DNA from 3 places in the Micromonospora sp. CA-259024 genome. Region 1 is predicted to be linked to each of the others. Evidence: riboswitches for the same ligand, from Rfam matches in the RefSeq annotation. Region 1 holds a riboswitch; each other region holds the start of a gene.
What was found. Region 1 has a riboswitch for cobalamin ahead of ACQEUX_RS10300 (ribonucleoside-diphosphate reductase subunit alpha). Riboswitches for the same ligand answer to the same signal wherever they lie in the genome.
Positions count from the first base shown of each region.

Region 2: linked by a shared signal. The riboswitch ahead of ACQEUX_RS29280 (ABC transporter substrate-binding protein) and the one ahead of ACQEUX_RS10300 (ribonucleoside-diphosphate reductase subunit alpha) in region 1 are both predicted to bind cobalamin.
Region 3: linked by a shared signal. The riboswitch ahead of bluB (5,6-dimethylbenzimidazole synthase) and the one ahead of ACQEUX_RS10300 (ribonucleoside-diphosphate reductase subunit alpha) in region 1 are both predicted to bind cobalamin.

Region 1 is NZ_JBNJND010000001.1:2,345,443-2,350,808, reverse strand. Features, by position in the region: gene ACQEUX_RS10315 (glycosyl hydrolase family 95 catalytic domain-containing protein) at 1-445, shown strand, start outside; gene ACQEUX_RS10310 (ROK family protein) at 547-1,641, opposite strand; gene ACQEUX_RS10305 (MFS transporter) at 1,683-2,909, shown strand; cobalamin riboswitch at 3,006-3,222, shown strand; gene ACQEUX_RS10300 (ribonucleoside-diphosphate reductase subunit alpha) at 3,421-5,366, shown strand, end outside.
Region 2 is NZ_JBNJND010000002.1:2,087,801-2,093,166, forward strand. Features, by position in the region: gene ACQEUX_RS29275 (M14 family metallopeptidase) at 59-1,936, shown strand; cobalamin riboswitch at 2,105-2,227, shown strand; gene ACQEUX_RS29280 (ABC transporter substrate-binding protein) at 2,314-3,243, shown strand; gene ACQEUX_RS29285 (FecCD family ABC transporter permease) at 3,335-4,504, shown strand; gene ACQEUX_RS29290 (ABC transporter ATP-binding protein) at 4,549-5,325, shown strand; gene ACQEUX_RS29295 (VOC family protein) at 5,346-5,366, opposite strand, start outside.
Region 3 is NZ_JBNJND010000001.1:2,668,634-2,673,999, reverse strand. Features, by position in the region: gene ACQEUX_RS11575 (M48 family metalloprotease) at 1-351, shown strand, start outside; gene ACQEUX_RS11570 (alpha/beta hydrolase) at 1,093-1,794, shown strand; cobalamin riboswitch at 1,989-2,188, shown strand; gene bluB (5,6-dimethylbenzimidazole synthase) at 2,217-2,846, shown strand; gene ACQEUX_RS11560 (substrate-binding domain-containing protein) at 3,081-4,856, opposite strand; gene ACQEUX_RS11555 (serine/threonine-protein kinase) at 4,940-5,366, opposite strand, start outside.

The DNA.
Region 1 (5,366 bases):
CACCCCGGGTGGCACCGTCTCGCATGGCGGCGTGGACTTCCGCTGGCCCCAGGTCGCGGTGGGCAGCGCCGACAACGCGATCGCCAAGGGCCAGGCCCTCAAGGTCACCGGCACCGGACGGACGCTCGGGTTCCTCGCCACGGGCACCTACGGTGCGGTGTCCGGGCCGGCCACGGTCGTCTACGCCGACGGGACGCGGCAGGCGTTCACGCTGGGCACCCCGGACTGGTACGGGGCGCCCCGGCCGGGTGGGGACGCGGCGATCGTGGCGGCGTACCAGAACCGGCCCGGCAACCAGCGGGCGAACACGCCCGCGACGATCTACTTCGTCGGTGTGCCGTTGCAGGACAAGCCGGTCTCCCGGATCGAGCTGCCGAACATCAGCGCCGCGCCGGCATCGGGCGTGCCGACCATGCACATCTTCGCCGTGGCGATCGGCGGATAGCCTCCACCGATCGATCCGGTCTTCCTCGCCCGTACGGGCTGGCCGGCACCCCGCCTTCGCCGAAGGCCAGGGTGCCGGCTTCGTCCCGCGGGTCGTCGCCGCTAGAGCGGAGCGAGATCCGGAAGGCCGAAGTGCTTGTCGAGCACCTGCATGGCGGCACCCGCGGCGATCACGTCCGCGCCCAGGCTGGACAGCCGCACGTCCGTGCTGAGCCAGTCCGCGCGGGGTACGTCGCTGTGGACGGCCTCCTCGACCGCCGCGAGATACGGCTGCGCGTGTCGCAGGAGGTCGGCGCCGGCCAGCACCACGTGGGCGAGGTCGAGCGTCTGGAGCAGGTTGACGACGCCGATCGCCAGGACGCGGGCCGCCCGTTCGATGTCGCCGGCCTCGGCGGCACGGTTGTGCACGATCTCCAGACATCCGTGGCGCCCGCAGACGCAGAGCGGCCCGTCGAGTTCGACGACGGTGTGGCCGAACTCGCCGGCGTTGGTGTGCGCGCCCCGGTGGGCCGTGCCGCGCAGCCAGAAGCCGCCGCCGATGCCGGACTCGACCATGATGAGGACCGCGTCGCCGAACGTTCCGCCGTGCCGCCACGCCTCGGCCGTGATCCCCGCGGTGACGTCCTTGTCGAGGTGCACCGGCAGGCCCAGGTGCGCCTCGGCGATCTCCCGCAGCGGTACGTCGTGCCAGTGCCGCAGGCCGTGGGCGTCGCGGACCAGGCCGTGGGCGTGGTCCAGCGGGCCGATCATGCCGATGCCCACGCCGGTCAGCCGGCCCCGCAGGTCATCGATGCCCGGTATCGCGTCGATGCCGGACCTCAGGGCGTCGAGAAGCTGCTCCGGTGTGAAGTCGCCGGGCAGCGGGCTCACCGCCGAGTGGTGCACGGTGCCGGCCAGGTCGACCAGGACGAGCCGCAGCGTACGGCGGGCGACGTGGGCGCCGATCGCGTACCGGCTGTCCGGGACGAGTTCGTAGACGACCGCGGGCTTGCCGATGCCGGGGCGGCGGACGCCGGCGGGACGAATCAGGCCGTCGGCGGTCAGGCGGGCGATCACCTTGGAGACGGCCTGTGGTGTCAGACCGGTGGCGCCGACCACGGTCGACCGCTCGAACGTCCGCGCGGTGCGTCCCACCGCCATGACCAGCGCCTGGTTGTAGCCACGCAGGAAGGTGACGTCCGCTGTGGTGCGCGTCATCTCGCCACCCTATTACGCAACGCTGTTGCTAAATTCGCTCGGTGCATGGATTGAGCAGAGGTCGACGCCTGGCGGCAGTTCTCGCGCTGGCGCTGGGCGGTGTGGCGGTCGGCCTGACCGAGTTCGTGGCGATGGGCCTGCTGCCCGACATCGCACGCGGTCTCCTCCCGCAGCAGTACGCCCAGTCGTCGTCGGACGCGGTGGCCCGCGCGGGCTGGATGATCACCGCGTACGCGCTCGGCGTGGTCGTGGGCGCGCCCCTGATCGCCGCACTGTCCGCCCGGCTGCCGCGCAAGAAGCTGGTACTCGGGCTGCTCGTCCTCTTCGTCGTCGGCACCATCGCGTCGGCGACCGCGCCGACGTTCGACCTGGTGCTGGTGGCGCGGTTCGTCGCCGCGCTGCCGCACGGCGCGTACTTCGGGGCCGCCGGCCTGCTCGCGGCAACCCTGCTGGGCCCCGGTAACGAGGCCCGGGGGTTCGCCGTCGTGCTCAGCGGCCTGACCGTGAGCAACGTGGTGGGCGTACCCCTGATCACCCGGCTCGGGCAGGCGGCCGGTTGGCGTACCGCCTACCTGATCATCGCCGGGGTGTTCGTGCTGACCCTGCTGGCGGTGCTGGCGGTCGTGCCGGAGGTCGTCGCGGCGGTCGACGGCTCGCCGGCCGCCGAGCTGAGGGCGCTGCGGACCGCCCAGGTGTGGCTCGTCGCGGCCACGGGGGCGGTGGGCTTCGCCGGTTTCTTCGCGGTCAACACGTACATCGCGCCGGTCACCACCGACGTCGCCGGCCTTTCGGCCGCGACGGTGCCGTGGGCGCTGGTCGCCGTGGGCCTGGGCATGACCGTCGGCAACGCCCTGGGGGGCTGGCTCGCGGACCGGGACCTGCGCCGGAGCATGATCGTCGGCTTTGCCGCCATGATCGTGAGCATCGCCGTGTTCAGCCTCGTCGCGTCGAACCGTGTCGGCCTCTTCGTGGGCGCGTTCCTGGTGGGCGCGACGAGCCTCTACCTGGGGCCGGTCCTGCAGGGGCGCCTGATCACGGTCGCACCGGGCGCCCAGTTGATGGGCGCGGCGATGAACCAGTCGGCCATGAACATCGCGAACAGCCTCGGCGCCGCGCTCGGCAGCGTCGCCATCGCCGCGGGCTTCGGCTACCTCGCGCCGGGCTGGGTCGGCGTGGGCCTCGCGATCCTCGGGCTGGGCCTGGCGGGTGTCAGCTTCACGGTCGAGCGACGCTCGCACGCCCCGCAGCCGGTGGCCGTCGCGGGCTGACCCGCCGGCTCGGAGACGGGTGACGGTCGTCACCAGCGCGCCGCCGACACGCCGGAGACCGACATGTGGGGTGTGACAACGGCAGTGTCCCTATATATGGTGTCGAGCGCAGCTGGTTCGACCGCTCAGCCCGAGCGGTCGAGGCAAGAGGGAACCCGGTGGGAATCCGGGACTGTCCCGCAGCGGTGAGTGGGAACGACCGCCGTCATCAGCACTGGGCCACCAATCGGCCTGGGAAGCGACGGCCAGTAGGAGACCGGCGAGCCCGGTCGCGCCTGCGAGTCCGAAGACCTGCCAGCGCGCCGTACACCCGCATCCGGGTGGGCGGCGGTCCGAGGCCGCGTGGGACGGCTGACGCCACCTGACCCACGCCCTGCCCGGGGTGTGGCGTCCGCCGGTGTCCGTCTCCTCGCGTCCGAGGGCCATCAGGTCTCGAACTCGCGAGGAGTGAGTGGTGACAGTCACCGACGTTGTCCCGGCCAGCGGCGACACGGCCCTGCGGCGGACGCCGATGCAGGTCCGCAAGCGCAACGGTGCCACCGAGCCGGTGGACGTGAACAAGATCGTCCGGGCGGTCGAGCGGTGGGCCGACGACCTCGCCGACGTCGATCCGATGCGCGTGGCGACCCGCACGATCAGCGGTCTGTACGACGGCGCGACGACGGCCGAGCTGGACCGGCTGTCCATCCAGACCGCCGCAGAGATGATCGGCGAGGAACCGCAGTACTCGCGCCTCGCCGCCCGGCTGCTGTCCGGCTACGTCGGGAAGGAGGTACGCCGGCAGGGCGTCACCTCGTTCAGCGCGGCGATCCGGGTCGGCCACGCCGAGGGTCTGATCGGTGACGACACCGCCGCCTTCGTCGCCGCGCACGCCACGATGCTCGACGACGCCATCGACCCGGACGGCGACCGGCGGTTCGAGTACTTCGGCCTGCGCACGGTGTACGACCGGTACCTGTTGCGCCACCCCACCAGCCGGCTGGTCCTGGAGACCCCGCAGTACTGGCTGCTGCGGGTGGCCTGCGGGCTGTCCCGTACGCCGGACGAGGCGGTCGACTTCTACCGCCTGATGTCCAGCCTGGCCTACCTGCCCAGCTCGCCGACGTTGTTCAACTCCGGCACCCGGCACACCCAGATGTCCTCCTGCTACCTGGTCGACTCCCCGCTCGACGAGCTGGACTCGATCTACCAGCGGTACGCCCAGGTCGCCAACCTGTCCAAGTTCGCCGGCGGCATCGGCATCGCGTACTCCCGGGTCCGATCCCGGGGCGCGCTGATCCGCGGCACCAACGGGCAGTCCAACGGGATCGTGCCGTGGCTGCGCACGCTGGACGCCAGCGTCGCCGCGGTCAACCAGGGCGGCCGGCGCAAGGGCGCGGCCTGCGTGTACCTGGAGCCGTGGCACCCGGACATCGAGGAGTTCCTGCAACTGCGGGACAACACCGGCGAGGACGCCCGGCGTGCCCACAACCTGAACCTGGCCAACTGGATCCCGGACGAGTTCATGCGCCGGGTCGAGGCCGACGAGATGTGGTCGCTGTTCGACCCGAGTGAGGTGCCGGAGCTGCCCGACCTGTGGGGGGAGCGGTTCGACGCCGCGTACCGGGAGGCCGAGGCGCAGGGTCGCCACGTGCGGCAGGTCCCGGCGCGGGAGCTGTACGGGAAGATGATGCGCACCCTCGCCCAGACCGGCAACGGGTGGATGACCTTCAAGGACGCCGCCAACCGCCTGTGCAACCAGACCGCCGAACCGGGCAACGTGGTGCACCTGTCCAACCTCTGCACCGAGATCGTCGAGGTGTCCAGCGACGCCGAGACCGCGGTGTGCAACCTCGGGTCGGTGAACGTCGCCGCCCACCTCACCGACGGCGGCGTCGACTGGCAGCGGCTGCGCGCCACGGTGCGTACCGCCGTGACGTTCCTGGACCGCGTCATCGACATCAACTACTACCCGACCCCGCAGGCGGCGGCGAGCAACCCACGCTGGCGGCCGGTCGGGCTCGGGCTGATGGGCCTGCAGGACGTGTTCTTCGCGCTGCGGCTGCCGTTCGACTCCCCGGCCGCGCGCGAGCTGTCCACCCGGATCAGCGAGGAGCTGTACCTGACCGCGCTGGAGACCTCCGCCGACCTGGCGCGCCGCTTCGGCGCGCATCCGGCGTACGGGCAGACCCGGGCCGCACGGGGCCAGCTCCAGCCCGACCTGTGGGGTGTCGAGGGAACGCAGACCGCGCGCTGGGCCGCGCTGCGCGAGCAGGTCGAGGCGTACGGGCTGCGCAACTCGCTGCTGGTGGCGGTCGCCCCGACCGCGACCATCGCCTCGATCGCGGGGTGCTACGAGTGCATCGAGCCGCAGGTGTCCAACCTGTTCAAGCGCGAGACCCTGTCGGGGGAGTTCCTCCAGGTCAACACCGCGCTGGTCCGCGAGCTGAAGGCCCGTGGCCTGTGGACCGACCGGAT
Region 2 (5,366 bases), on a different contig from region 1:
ACAGATGGTGAAGTGTCCTCCACCGAGCGGGATCTCCCGCCCATCGAGGAGGTAGTCCATGGCCCTCCGCACAGCCATCCCTCTCCGCCGCGTCCTGGTGCTCGCCGTCGTCACCGGGCTGGGAATCGTCGCCGTCGCCGTCGGTCCGGTCGCCGCCCGACCGGCACCGGACCGGGCCGCCGAGTCGGCCGCCGCCAGCTACCGGGTGCTCGGCCCCCGGACCTCCGCCGACCGCACCGCGGTGGCCCGCACCGGAGCCGCCATCGACTACTCCGAACACGGCGTGCTGCACGTCTCCGCCACCGCGGGCGAGGCTGCCGCGATCGGCAAGCTGGGCTTCCGGCTGGAACCGCTCGCCCCGCCGCCGAACGCCGAGCGCGGTGCCGGCGAGGTGGGCACGCTGGCTTTCCCGCCCGCCGACTCCAACTACCACGACTACGCGGAACTGACCGCCGTCGTGAACCAGGTCGTCGCCGACCATCCGGCGATCGCCCGCAAGATCAGCATCGGTTCGTCGTACGAGGGCCGCGATCTGATGGCGGTGAAGATCTCCGACAACGTCGGCACCGACGAGAGCGAACCGGAGATCCTGTTCAACGCCCAGCAGCACGCCCGTGAGCACCTGACCGTCGAGATGGCGATCTACCTGCTCAACCTCTTCACCGACAGCTACGGCGGCGACTCCCGGATCACCAACATCGTCAACAGCCGGGAGATCTGGATCGTGCCGTCGGTCAACCCGGACGGCAGCGAGTACGACATCGCCACCGGGTCGTACCGGTCCTGGCGCAAGAACCGGCAACCCAACAGCGGCTCGTCGAACGTCGGCACCGACCTGAACCGCAACTGGTCCTACCAGTGGGGCTGCTGCGGCGGCTCGTCCGGAACCACCTCGTCGGAGACCTACCGCGGCCCGTCGGCGTTCTCCGCACCCGAGACGCAGGCGCTGCGCAACTTCGTCAACAGTCGCGTGGTCGGCGGCGCCCAGCAGATCAAGGCGAACATCGACTTCCACACGTACTCGCAGCTCGTGCTCTGGCCCTTCGGCTACACCACCGCGAACAACCCGTCCGGGATGAGCGCGGACCAGTACAACACCTTCGCCACCATCGGCCAGCAGATGGCGGCCACCAACAGCTACACGCCGGAACAGTCCAGTGACCTCTACATCGCCGACGGCACCAGCATCGACTGGATGTGGGCCACCCACGGCATCTGGGCGTACACCTTCGAGATGTACCCGGGCTCGTCCAGCGGCGGCGGGTTCTACCCGCCCGACGAGGTGATCCCCGCGCAGACGTCGCGCAACCGGGAGGCGGTGCTGATGCTCAGCGAGTACGCCGACTGCCCGTACCGGGCCATCGGCAAGCAGGCGCAGTACTGCGGCGGCGGTGGGGGCACCACGGTCTGGTCGGACACCTTCGAGACCGCCACCGGCTGGACCATCAACCCGGGCGGCACCGACACCGCCACCATCGGGGCGTGGGAACGGGGTGCCGCCCAGGCGACCACGTCCTCCGGCGCCAAGCAGCTCACCCCGTACGCCGGTGCCAACGACCTGGTCACCGGTCGGCTGGCCGGAACGGCGGCCGGTGACCACGACCTCGACGGCGGTGCGACCAGCGCCCGGTCCCCGGCGGTCACCCTGCCGTCGTCCGGCACGCTGACCCTCTCACTGGCCTGGTACCTGGCACACGGCTCGAACGCCTCGTCGGCGGACTACCTGCGGGTGAGCGTGGTGCACAACGGCGGCACCACGGCGCTGCTCACCCAGGCCGGCGCGGCGACCAACCGCAACGGGAGCTGGGCGGTGGCGAACCTCAACCTCACCCCGTACGCCGGCCAGTCGGTCAGCATCCTCGTCGAGGCGGCGGACGCCTCCGGCGCCAGTCTGGTCGAGGCGGCTGTGGACAACGTCACCATCACCTCCTCCTGATCGGGTGGGGCCCCGTCCCGCCCCCCGGCGGGGCCCCACCACCCTTCCCGAACCCCAGGATCCGGGACATATGCCCACGGCGGACACCCCGCCCCCGCCGTGCGGCAGCCCAAGAGATCGACTCGCCACGATCTGCCCTTGATCGATCCGGCACGTCCGGGCCGGTGCGCTACCGTCTTAGCGACCAGTCCGCAGCGAAGCCGGTGCGAAACCCGGCGCTGTCCCGCAACTGTGATGCCCCGCCGGACGGTGGGGACGAGCCAGGTCGCCTGCGGATCGGTCGCGATACGCGCTCTCGAGGAAGGGCGCCTCGTGGGCGGGCGTACGAAAGTCCCTGTCGGCGAAGCACCACACTCCTCGACCGACAGGAGGACCCCGTGTTCAGACGTACCCCTCGGCTCTTCGCCGCGACCCTCGCGGTCGCCGCGCTCGCGCTCGGCGCCTGCGCCCAGAAGGCCGACGACCAGCCGAGCGCCGGCACCGCAGCCGCCGCCTACCCGGTCACGGTCGGTTCGCTCACCCTCGACAAGCGCCCCGAGAAGATCGTCTCGCTGTCGCCCAGCGCCACCGAGATGCTCTTCGCGATCGGTGCCGGCCCCCAGGTGACCGCCGTCGACGACCAGTCCACCTACCCGGCCGACGCGCCCAAGACCGACCTGTCCGGTTTTCAGCCGAACGCCGAGGCGATCGCTGGCAAGAACCCCGACCTGGTGGTGCTCTCCAACGACACCAACAAGATCGTCGACCAGCTCGGCAAGTTGAAGATCGCGGTCTACCTGACCCCGGCGGCGACCACGCTGGACGACTCGTACCGGCAGATCACCGAGTTGGGCACCCTGACCGGGCACGCCGACCAGGCCACCGACGTCACCACCCGGATGAAGGACGACATCGCCAAGCTGGTCAAGGACCTGCCGCAACGTACCGAGAAGCTCACCTACTACCACGAGTTGGGCCCGGAGCTGTACAGCGCGACCAGCAAGACGTTCATCGGCTCGCTCTACAGCCAGGCCGGCCTGACCAACATCGCCGACCCGGCCGACGCGGACGGCAAGAACGGGGGCTACCCGCAGCTGTCCCAGGAGTTCATCGTCAAGGCCGACCCGGACTTCGTCTTCCTGGCCGACTCGAAGTGCTGCCAGCAGAACGCCGACTCGGTCAAGGCGCGCAGCGGCTGGGCCGGGCTCACCGCGGTGAAGAACAACCAGGTGGTCGCGCTGGACGACGACATCGCCTCGCGTTGGGGCCCGCGCGTCGTGGACCTGCTCCGCGTCATCATCGACGCGGTCGCCAAGGTACCGGCGTGACCGTCGTCCGTCGGTGAGCGCGCGGAATGAGCCGGGTGTGCGACTCCCGCGGTCGCTCACGGCAGAGGGCTCGGTGACCGGGGCGCCAGAGATGCCCGCCCCGGCACCGCCCACCCCGCCGGCCGGGACGCCCTCCGAGCCTCCGCGACCCGGGCTGCGACGTCCAGGGTCGTGGTTCGGGCCCCGGCGGCCGGGGCTTTCGCCGTCCTCGGCGCGGCCCGCCGGGCTGCGCACGCGCTGGCTGGTCGCCGGGGTGTTCGCGGTGCTCGTCGCGCTCGTCGCCGGGGTGTCGCTCGGCCCGGTGAGCCTGCCCCCGGGCAGCGTCGCCGCCGAGCTGCTCAACCTGATCCCGGGGGTGCACCTGGACAGCGGGCTGTCCGAGCGGGAGATCGCTATCGTCACCGAGCTGCGGCTGCCCCGGGTGGTGCTGGGCCTGCTCGTCGGCGGCCTGCTCGCCCTGGCCGGCGGCTGCTACCAGGGTGTGTTCCGCAACCCGCTCGCCGATCCGTACCTGCTCGGTGTGGCCGCCGGCGCCGGCCTCGCGGTCACCGCGGTGATCGCCCTCGGCGGCGCCGGTCGGCAGGGCGCGATCTCCGGACTGCCGATGACCATCCCGCTGGCCGCGTTCGCCGGTTCGCTGCTCGCCGTGACGATGACCTACCTGCTCGGTGCGGCCGGCGGGCGGAGCAGCTCACCAGCGATGCTGATCCTGGCCGGGGTGGCGGTCTCCGCCTTCCTCTCCGCCGGGCAGACCTACCTGCTGCAACGACACTCCGACAGCATCCAGCCGGTCTACTCCTGGCTGCTCGGCCGGCTGGCCACCGCCGGCTGGCACGACGTGCTGCTGGTGCTGCCGTACGCGGCGCTGACCACCGTGGTGGTGCTGCTGCACCGCCGCGAGCTGGACGTCCTCGCGGTCGGCGACGACGAGGCGAGGAGTCTGGGCCTGCACCCGCAGCGCACCCGGTACCTGCTGATCGCCGCCGCCTCCCTGGGGACCGCGGCGGCGGTCTCCGCGACCGGCCTGATCGGTTTCGTCGGCATCATCGTGCCGCACACCGTCCGGCTGCTGGCCGGGTCGAGCTACCGGGTGATCCTGCCGTTGTCACTGCTGTTCGGCGGTGCGTTCCTGGCGCTGACCGACGTGGTGGCCCGCACCGCCGTCGCCCCGGCCGAGGTGCCGATCGGGGTGGTCACCGCTCTCCTGGGCGGCCCGTTCTTCGTACTCGTGCTGCGGACCGCCCGCCGGGTGCTGACGTGAGCACCGAGACCGCCGGTGCGTCCGCTGGCGGTGCGTCCGCCGACGTGCCGGCCGTCGAGGTGCGCGGGCTGCACGTCGAGTTCGGCGGCACGCCGATCCTGACCGATGTCGACCTCACCGTCGCCGTCGGCGAGTGGGTCACCGTCATCGGCCCGAACGGCGCCGGCAAGTCGACCCTGTTGCGCGCCGTCGGGGGCCTGCTGCCCGCGCCGGGGGCGATCACCCTGTTCGGTACGGCGAGCGCCGCACTGCGCCGCCGGGACCGCGCCCGGGTGGTGGCCACGGTGGCACAGTCCCCGGTGGTGCCGCCCGGCATGTCGGTGCTGGACTACGTGCTGCTCGGTCGCACCCCGTACATCCCGACGCTGGGCCGGGAGTCGACCGCCGACGTCGACGCCGTGCACGAGGTGCTCGGGCGGTTGGACCTCACCGGTTTCCACCACCGCGAACTGGCCACCCTCTCCGGGGGCGAACGGCAGCGGGTGTTCCTCGCCCGAGCGCTCGCCCAGGGCGCGACGCTGCTGCTGCTCGACGAGCCGACCAGCGCACTCGACATCGGTCACCAGCAGGACGTGCTGGAACTCGTCGACCAGTTGCGCCGCGAGCACGGCCTGACCGTCCTCGCCACGATGCACGACCTCTCCCTGGCCGGCGAGTACGCCGACCGGATGGTGATGCTGGCCGGCGGCCAGGTGGTCGCCACCGGGACGCCGCCCGAGGTGCTGACCGAGCACCTGCTCGCGACCCACTACCGGGCCAGCGTCCGGGTGGTCACCGGTGACCATGGCCCCCTGGTGGTCCCCGTCCGCCCCCGCCGCTGACGCCCGGCGTGCCGGGTGGGTCAGGGGCCCAGGTCGATGAC
Region 3 (5,366 bases), 320 kb from region 1:
ATCGTGATCGTCACCTCGTACGCCCACCCCGTGCCCGACACCCTTCTCGACGAGGCCGAGGCAGCCCGCGCCGCGTGCCCCCGGTTCGACGCCACCGTCCCCGGCAGCTCACCAGTGCGGTTCACCGTGAGCGCCCAGCCGGCTCCCCAGGTGGGGGAAGAGTCCTGGCGGGTGCGGTATGACCTCTCCCTCGGCAGTGGTTCGAGCAGGATCACCGGTACAACCCTGTTCGGCCTGGTCCGGATCGGTCACAACCTGGTGCAGGTGCAGCTGACCGCCATCGCGGAGCCGCTAGACGAGGCGGTGTTCGATGCGGCGGTCTCCTCGACGGTGGCTGCTCTCAGCCACTAGGACGCTCGTACCCGCCAGAAGATCGGCGTGATCGCCGCGAGCTGTGGTTACTGCTCGCCGCCGGGCGGCTGCCCCGGTGCCCAGGTGGAACGCCGTCGTCCGAGCTTGCACGGCTCGGGCGGCGGTTGCCGAGGTGCCGGTGCCGATGAACAGGTCCGCCCACCTGCGGCTGTTGCCGGTCGCGAACTGCCGGGCCCCGTCCGTCCCGATCCATGTCGTGGCCTCGGCTGGTGTGGAACTGCCGGTGGTGAGGTGCTGGGCGAGGCCGAGCCCGGCCCACGCGTGCGGGTCCTGCTGGTAGGCATACCTCATCACCCCGGCCTACGCCTCCCCGCCGCGACGATCACGCCGACGCATTGGGTCATAGTGGACGAACCCGACCTTTCAGGATCTGTAGCAACATCGAAAGGTCGATATCCGGGGGCCGAGAATCAGATACAACCGCATAGCCACGGGAAACGATTTTGTTGTGCCGCCACGCTCAGCAATGCGGGGATCGAGTGCATGTCTACGTGCATAGATTCGGCACGAAACCGGGCAACGTGTTGTTGCTCACGGTGACACCGTTGCCGCCCGGCTTGTGGCTCGGCTCATAGGCGACCGCACCTTGCTACCCGAAAGTAGCGGCATATATTTCCGCTGTCCTCGGTCGAGATGGGGCGCTGCGGCGATACACGACGGCGTGGGCGGCGACGAACTCCAGATCCGATCATTTGAATCCATGCGGGCAGGAACATCATCTTGAACAGTATTCCGTCGCTTCTTCTCGTGCACGGCGCCTGGCACGGGCCGTGGGTCTGGCAGTCGCTCGTCGAGCAGTTCCCGGATATTGACATCCACACCGTCGCGCTACCCAGTAGCGGCAACGACCCCGCTGCCCTCGGGGACCTCTACGACGACGCGGCCGTGGTCAAGGCCGCCGTCGCCGCCATCGGCGGCCCGGTCGTGGTCGTCGCCCACTCCTACGGTGGTGCCCCGGTCACGGAGGCGCTCGCTGCCGCGGACAACGTACGCCGGATTGTTTATCTCGCTGCTTTTCAGCCGGACGTCGGCGATTCGCTCTTCTCCACCGCCGGTGGCGTTGCTCCGCCGTGGTGGGAGGTGCACGAGCGGACGGACCTGAAGAGCAAAGGTCACATCGAGCCATCGCAGCCCCGAGATGTCTTCTACGGCGACGTCGATCCGGAAATCGCGGAACAGGCCGTTGCACGACTCGGACTCCAGTCATGGGCCTCGACGCAGCAGCCGCTGACCGAGGCGGCGTGGCGCACCATTCCCAGCACCTACATCATTTGCGAGGCCGACAACGCTCTTCCGCCCTTCGCGCAGGAGCTCATGGCCAAGCGGGCCGAGCGGGTGTTGCGGATGAACTCCTCGCACTCGCCGTTCCTTTCTCAGCCCGCCGAGCTGGCCGCGCTGATCCGGGCGGAACTTTCCGCCTGACGTATGCGGCGCGGGTAGCGGGCGTCGCCCAGCCGGGCATCCGACTGAGCGGCGAGACTGTCACCCCGCAGGCAAGGTTCACTCCGACCGGCAACGGCGTAGCGGTGGTCCGGGAACAACCCGGCCACCGCAACGCCAATCCCGAGCTTGTGGCGGGGTTCGTCCCAGGTTCGGCGGGGCCGCTATGGTGCGCGGTGGCACAAACGTTGCGAGGTGCCCCGCGCGAGTGGGGAGAATCGGGAAGCCGGTGTGAGTCCGGCACGGGCCCGCCGCGGTGACCGGGGAGCTGCCACCCACGCGCACTAGACGCAGCCACTGGCCCTGAGGGGTTGGGAAGGCGGGTGACCAGCGTAGATCCGGGAGTCCGAAGACCGGCCTCGCGTCATCGGCCCCGTCAGGGGCGAGAAGCAGGGGAGCCTGCCTTGAACACCGGATTCTACGAGACCATCCACCGCCGCCGGGACGTACGTGCCCAGTTCACCGGGGCGCCGATCCCCGACGAGACGTTGGACCGGATCCTCACGGCGGCGCACGCCGCGCCGAGCGTCGGTATCTCCCAGCCCTGGGACTTCATCCTGGTCCGCGATCCTGAGCTGCGGCAGGAGTTTCACCGGCACGTGGAGCGGGAGCGGGACACCTTCGCGGCCACTCTCGACGGTGCCGCGGCGGAACGCTTCACCCGGATCAAGATCGATGGCGTACGGGAGTCGACGTTGTCGGTCGTGGTCACGTACGACCCGCAGCGGGGTGGACCGGCCGTACTCGGTCGTCACGCGATCGCCGACGCCGGCCTCTACTCGGTCTGTCTGGCGATCCAGAACCTGTGGTTGGCCGCGACCGCCGAGCAGCTCGGGGTCGGTTGGGTCTCGTTCTACCGGGAGCCGTTTCTGCGCGACCTGCTCGGCATCCCGGCCACCGTCCGCCCGGTGGCGTGGCTCTGCCTCGGCCCGGTCACCCATCTGGAGCAGACGCCGGACCTGGAGCGGCACGGTTGGCGCCAGCGACGTCCGGTCTCGTCGGTGATCCACCACGACCGTTGGACGACCGAGTGACCGGGTGACCGGGTGACCGGGTGACCGGGTGGCCGGGGTGGCGCTCCCGCGCCAGCCACCCCGGTGCGGGCTCGCCCCCGCGTACCTGAGAATCGTCGGCGATTGGCAGGACCGCATCCTCTTCCAACGCCTCACGGACCGCTGGCCCCTCTCCCTGCGTGGGTCTGTGGCAGACCCTTGAGCAGGGCGGCCTCGGTGACGCGATCGCCCGGCCCAGTCGCGCCAGGGAGAGCGTCAGAAGCTGCTGACCAGCTTCACGAACGCCTCGTCGATCTTGGCGGGATCGGTGGCGTCGAAAGCTTTGCCCGACGATGCCTTGGCGATCCGGTCCAGGGTGGCGAAGTCCGACTCCCGGTCGAACGCGATGCAGAACACCTTCACCGGACGCTGCGGGTCCAGGGCGACCTCGGCGAGCAACCGGGCCAGGTCGTTGTCCCGGCTGTACTCATTCTTGCCGTCGGTCAGCACGACGACCGCGTTGATCCGCTGCGGGTCGTACCGGTCGAGCAGCTCTCGGTGTGCGGCCCGGACCGTCGCGTAGAGCGCGGTGCCACCCTCGACATGCAGGCCGGCGATCTTGCTGGTGATCCGCTTCTGGTCGAACTCGCCGAGAGGGGACTCCTCCCGGTATGGGCTTTTCGGCTGATTCTTGGTCTCCGAGGAGAACGACCAGAGTCCCACCCGGTCTTCGGTGTTGAGCAGCGCGAGGGCCTTGCCCGCCGCCGCCGACGCGACCTGGAAACGGGTACGGGTGCCGACCTTCGCCAGCATCGACCCCGAGGTGTCCAGGGCGATCAGGATGTTGGCCTTCTTGCGGAGCGTGCGCCAGCCGTCCAGCATCGCGCCGACCACCTCCGGGTTCGGGGGCTCGAAGTAGGTCAGCCCGCCGGTGGGCTCGGCGCCGACGCTGGCGAGCAGCTCCGCCGAGGCGCGGCGCTCGTGGTCCCGGAAGCCGAGGCGGGCGAAGCTCTCCTGCTGGGCGTCCATGGTCAGGAATTTCTGGAAGTCGGCCGCTGCCGCGCGCTGCCGCTCATCGGCCGACGGCAGCACCACGAACGGGTGGTCCAGGTTGAACGTGCCCTCCCTGGGATGGACGGCGACCAGCGGGACGTTCGGCCGGCGGCCCCGCTCCTGCCCGTCCTGCCGAGGGCTCAGCGCGCCCGTGTTGTAGAGGTCCACCAGCTCCTCCTGCAGGACGATGGCACTCATGTCGTCCGTACTGCCCGCACCGCCGGCCAGGTCCGCCTCGGCGAGGCTGCGCAGCAGGTCGACCGAGTCGTCGCTGTAGTGCGACACGTTGGCCTCGATCCGGCGGACGAACTGGGTGACCGCGGGGTCGGCCAGGTCGGACTGGGTCAGGTCGCTGGACCGTTGCACCGCCGCGTAGTAGGTGGCGATGGTCGCCGCCAGCCCGGAGGTGGACAGGTTCGGGTTGTCCTTGCCGAAGGTGAAGCGGCCCCATTCCGGCTTGCCGAAGCCCGCCCACCCGTCGCGCCCGGAGAGGCCCAGGATCTCCCCCCAGCCCAGCGACCCGCGCTGGCGTACCAGCTCGGCCTTGGGCTGCGGCATCGCGATCACCAGCGGGCTGTTGGCGATCGACGGGTAGCGGTCCGGGGTCTGCAGCTCTCGCCCGGCGGCCTCGTCGAGCAGCCGGAGCTGGCCGGTCCACAGGCTCGACGTCGGCAGCCAGACCTGTGGTTGCGGCAGGCCGGTGTGGGTCCAGCCGGTAGCCAGCGCCTCGGTGGCCTTGCCCGAGTTCAACGCGCTGACGTGCACCTGGGCGCAGCCACCGCCATCGATCGACCGGTCGCTGCGGTTGTAGCGCTCGGCCAGGTCGACCAGCAGTGCCGCCTTCTCGGTGGAGGAGTTGACCTGGAGGGTGGTGGCGCAGTCGTTGCCCGCTTCGCGCTGCCGGACGAACACGAACGCCCCGGCGATGACCACCAGCCCGGCGGTGACGGCGGCGGTGTACGGCAACCACTGCCGCGTACGCGTAGCGGATGGGGCCATCGGGACGTCCTCCTCGGCGGGCGGCTGGTGGCAGTCAACCTATCGATCCGGCGCCAGCCGGCGACCCCGACCCACCGCACCGGTCACTCGCGGTCGGACGGTCCTCCGACCGCCGCCGCGACCAGCAGCCGAACCAGGTAGACCACGACGAAGGCGACCGCCCCGACCGCGGTGGCCGGGCCGACCGCGCTCGACGCGACGTAGCCGGCGGCGGCGCCGGCCGAACCGAGGAAGATCGCGGTCGAGATGCCCCAGGCGTCAAGGGCCTCACTACGCAGCCGCCGCAACGCGCCGCCACCTCCACCGACGCCGGGCTCCGTCACCGGCAGGTGTGCTGGTTGGGTCGGCCGGGCCTGGGTCGGCACCGTCGGCCGGGTCGGCATCTGCGGCTGCGTCGGGCGTGACTGTGGAGCCGCCGGCGTGACCTGGGGCAGCGGGTGGTTCGGCGTCGGCGCGCCCGCGGTCTCGTTGCCGACCTCGAGCAGGTTCTCCCGACGAAGCGGATCGGTG